DNA from 2 places in the Paenibacillus sp. UNC217MF genome. Region 2 is predicted to be linked to the other one. Evidence: riboswitches for the same ligand, from Rfam matches in the RefSeq annotation. Region 2 holds a riboswitch; the other holds the start of a gene.
The links. A riboswitch is a leader RNA that binds a small molecule or an ion and turns the genes downstream of it on or off. The one in region 2 is predicted to bind cobalamin.
Positions count from the first base shown of each region.

Region 1: linked by a shared signal. The riboswitch ahead of BP95_RS32105 (DUF4430 domain-containing protein) and the one ahead of BP95_RS0106640 (ABC transporter substrate-binding protein) in region 2 are both predicted to bind cobalamin.

Region 1 covers NZ_KK366028.1:184,940-187,146, reverse strand. Annotated here, with positions in the region: gene BP95_RS32105 (DUF4430 domain-containing protein) at 1-1,135, opposite strand, end outside; cobalamin riboswitch at 1,295-1,487, opposite strand; gene rlmN (dual-specificity RNA methyltransferase RlmN) at 1,622-2,207, opposite strand, start outside.
Region 2 covers NZ_JMLT01000009.1:215,364-217,570, forward strand. Annotated here, with positions in the region: gene BP95_RS0106630 (histidine phosphatase family protein) at 1-111, shown strand, start outside; cobalamin riboswitch at 308-519, shown strand; gene BP95_RS0106640 (ABC transporter substrate-binding protein) at 969-1,970, shown strand; gene BP95_RS0106645 (FecCD family ABC transporter permease) at 1,988-2,207, shown strand, end outside.

The DNA of each region.
Region 1 (2,207 bases), on a different contig from region 2:
CATCCAACGCAGTGTGCTTTTTAATGGTCGCATCCAAGGAAATTAGGTTAGGTTGATAAATGACATCTTCAATCCCCTTGACACTTACCTGCACATTAATCTGTGATTGATCCGGTGGAAGTTTCACTTCCGCGAGGCGACTCCATACCGATTTTCCATGCTTGATATCGAGCAATGCAACAAGAGCCTGCTCGGTGGACATCCGGTTTGTAGCGTTATCCGTTACTTTCCATTTAAATGATCCACTATTTTGTTGAAAACGTGCATATGCATCAATAACTGTGTTGCCGGAATTTTGCCACTTTGCTGACAAGACATCATCGCCTGCAGCAACCAATCCCGATACGGATGTAGATAAGCTATTGGAATTATCTCCGGATCCCCATGTACCAACGGAATCAAACCCTCCGTTGTCCAATTGGCGGTTTTTCAACAATTCCTTAGCTCGTTCAATTGCCGCATCTACCGCGCTCTGTCCTTGGTATTGACCAAGTGCAAGCAGCGCCATACCAGTAATGTCAGTATCACCCGAGCTTCCAGTAGCTGACAGTCCATAACCTCCGTCAGCATATTGTGCTTTAAGCAGATAATCGAGTGCTTTTTGCTTGGATGCGGCATTCCATGATCCCATATCCTGACCAAGCTTTTCACCGGCGCTTAAGGCAATCATTGCCCAAATGTGTTTATTGACTCCACCGATAGCACCCGTTGCTGGATCTTGCTGAGCTGCCAGCTCCGCCCACAGATTCCGGTTCGTTTCCCAAGCGTGAGCCGGATTCTTTCCTAACGCAAGTAAGCCATAAATATATCGAATATGATCGGTGCCTCCTGCATTTGGACGAAGTCTTGGCTCTTTTGTTTCCCATTTAGGTAATCTCCAAGTCCCATCATGCAAATCTTGACCCGCGCTCCACAGAGCAACAAGCTCCCACCATGAATCACTTACAGCATCTTGATTAGAAGCATCATTATAATAATCTTTATAGTATTGAACTGTATGTTCAATCATGTTATTTAGTTGTGTATTACCCTGCCCACTAGCCGCTCTTATGACTTGTGGCTGTACAAGAGATAACAACAACACGATACTTAGTAATGCAGACAAGCTCTTCTTCAACATTCTGTTCGTAATCATCTTCAATGTCTGATCTCCTTAATATGTCGATATGAAGGCAATAAAAAAACACCTTTCCATGTTAGAAAGATGTTAGGTAACCACTTCGGTGCAGCTAAATACACTAGTAATCTCCTACTAGCAGCACGAATAAACATCCCCCTCCCATCCTCGTGAGAAATATAGAGCACTTATATGGCAGGTCTCCTGGCTTCGCATCATCGCTCGACAATCTACCTTCCCGTTAACTCAGTTAACAGTGGATAAAAGCCTTGATTGTCAGCTCTGCGTTACAGTGGCGGGACCGCGTCGAACTCGCATCGACTTCCCTATTAAGCTGCGCGTGCACAGCACCATATAAACTATTTCTATGTAATTGCGATAAGAATACGTGGTTTTATTGTAGCAAAATTTAGCATGACGGACAAAGAACTTTCTCATAGACAGCACGAAAAAAAGCGCCCTACCCATTGGTAGGTACGCCTTTTGTTGACTACAAAATGTTATTTAGCTCATAGCTGCCTGATCGGCACCAGCACCGCTTTCTTTCTTAATCTGCTTGCTGCGAAGCTGGCCACAAGCTGCATCAATGTCTGTACCATGCTCCAACCGTACACTGCAGCTAATGTCCTTTTTCTTCATGACATCATAGAAGCCACGAATCGACTCCTGCTCGCTGCGCTGATACTGGCTGTGCTCATCAACAGGGTTGTACGGAATCAGGTTCACATTGACCTCGTCCTGCATCTTCCACTCTTGAATCAGCTGCACCAACTCAAGTGCGTGCTCCTGCTGATCGTTCACGTCCTTCAGCAAAATATATTCCAGCGTCACCCGTTGGTTTGTCGTGTTGATGAAGTACCGAATCGCCTCCATCACCTTTGCAATCGGAATGGCGCGGTTAATCTTCATAATGCGCGTGCGAAGCTCATCATTCGGCGCATGCAAGGACAGGGCCAAGTTCACCCGCAGATTAATATCTGCGAAGTCTTTAATCTTATTCGCCAATCCGCTCGTCGATACCGTAATTCGTCTCGCTCCAATTGCCAGACCTTTATGGTCGGTAACAACCCGCAAGAAGTCTACGATATTC
Region 2 (2,207 bases):
AAGTCATTCTGGGAAGCCGCTGCGCCAATCGGTGGCGGTGTTATGATTACGGCGAAGCGATGTGCCCGCAAATGGAAGTTCTTGCGAGCAGAACGGCTTCCCAGCAGATGATGACGTTTGTGTGTCAAAGCAGGTTCATTGGATACGCGCAATGATGTAATCTATTGCAACGCAGGGGCTTTTCCCCTATAATCAATTATCGAGTTTAGCACTTGGATGACGAAATGTATTCCATATTGAATAATCGTGATACTTCAGGTCCTTGGGTATGTATGCGGTACGGATCCATACGCGTTGTTCGGTAAGAGACACCGTTGTATTGTATGGCCGATGCATATTCGAGGTTAATAGGGAAGCCGGTGTAAACCCGGCGCGGTCCCGCCACTGTGAATGGAGTGTTGCGCTCATGATGCCACTGTCGGATTCATTAGTGTGTGCTGTATGTACCGCTATGGATGGGAAGGCGAGCTGCAACGTATTCTCCTAAGTCAGGAAACCTGCCTGAAGATGGACGAGCTGTATCCTTCGCGGAGAGGATCACGTCATTGGCGTAATGCATCAGGCAACATGGCAGCGCAGCTGCTTGCTTCCTGCTTCTAGGTGTCTGTTGAATATTGCGATAGATGACTTTGTGTTCCCCCGGATCGAAGGATCGGGGGTTTTTGCTGTATTTGGAAATGATTTCACATCCCATCAAGCACTTCGTTTGTACAAGGTAAACTGCAGTTCAATGCAATTGCACAGCACGAATGTATATCACAAATTCAGTCACAGTAGGATTTACAGCTCAGGTATATGCAAGTGCTCATTGACAACTGATACCGAATGGGGATGTACATACATTCTTACGGCAAGTGCAGCTTGCAGTGCATTATCGTTCGCATGGCGAAGGATGGAACCGCTTTACACCTGCACGGGTAGTACATGGTTAGAGACTAGGAAGAATGACGCGAGGGAGAGATTCTGACATGAACAAATGGCTGAACAAATCGGTAGCGGCGCTATTGGCGCTTATGCTTACAGTAGGACTGGCGGCTTGCGGCAATAAAGATGCGGCTAAGCCTGCTGAGAATAATACTGCACAGCAAGAGTCCAATGGCAATGGGGCTACAGAACAACCGAAGCAGGATGATCTAAAAACGACGTATCCACTGACTGTTAAGGATGCGACTGGTGAGGAGTTCACATTCGACAAAGCGCCAGAACGTATTATATCCGTGTCCCCAGCTGAGACAGAGTCCTTGTTCGCGCTTGGATTGGATGCACAAATCGTTGGGGTGTCTGATTTTGACGACTATCCAGAGGCAGCGAAGTCCAAAGAGAAAATGGGCGGCATTACGAAGCCGAATGAAGAGGCAATCATTAAAGCTAAGCCGGACATCGTATTCACAGGTATCTCCATGAAGGAGCCCGTCGTGAAGAAGTTCCGTGAACTGGGCATTAAAATATTCAAGGTTGAGCCAAAAACGTACGATGATGTGATTAAGAACATTGAATTGTATGGTCAAATTACGGATCAGCAAGCTAAGGCGAAGACGATTGTTGACAACATGAAACAAGTGCGTGAAGATGTGAAGTCGGCCGTTCAAAGTGCGGAGAAGAAAAAGGTGTATATTGAATTCTCCCCAGGCTGGACAGTAGGCAGCGGCGAGTTCATGAACGAACTGATTGAAGTGGCAGGCGGCACGAACGTTGCGGCTGATTCAGCTGGCTGGATTCAAATTAACGAAGAGAATATTATTAAATCCAATCCGGATGTAATCATGTTCACGCAAGGTGTAGTGGACAAAGAGACGAACAAATCCTTGGAAGAAATTATTCGTGGACGCAGCGGTTGGAACAACATTAATGCAATTAAGAACAATCAAGTAATCGGTGTGGATCAGAACCTGATCAGCCGTCCGGGACCTCGTGTAGCTGAAGGATTGAAGGCAGTTGCGAAGGCGATTCATCCGGACTTGGTAAAATAATCATCGTGGAGAAATCGATGAATAAAATGGGTTGGTATGGAGGAGCGGGTATTGCGCTTCTCCTTTTGTCCGTTGTAGGATGCCTCGCTGTAGGCTCTGTACAAATGCCAATGGGGGAAATTGCTCAAATTCTGCTTCATCATATTCCAGGGCTGGATCAGTTCATACCGGTGACATGGGATGACGCTTCCGCGCAAATTATGATGAAGGTACGCTTCCCACGAGTTCTATTGGCAA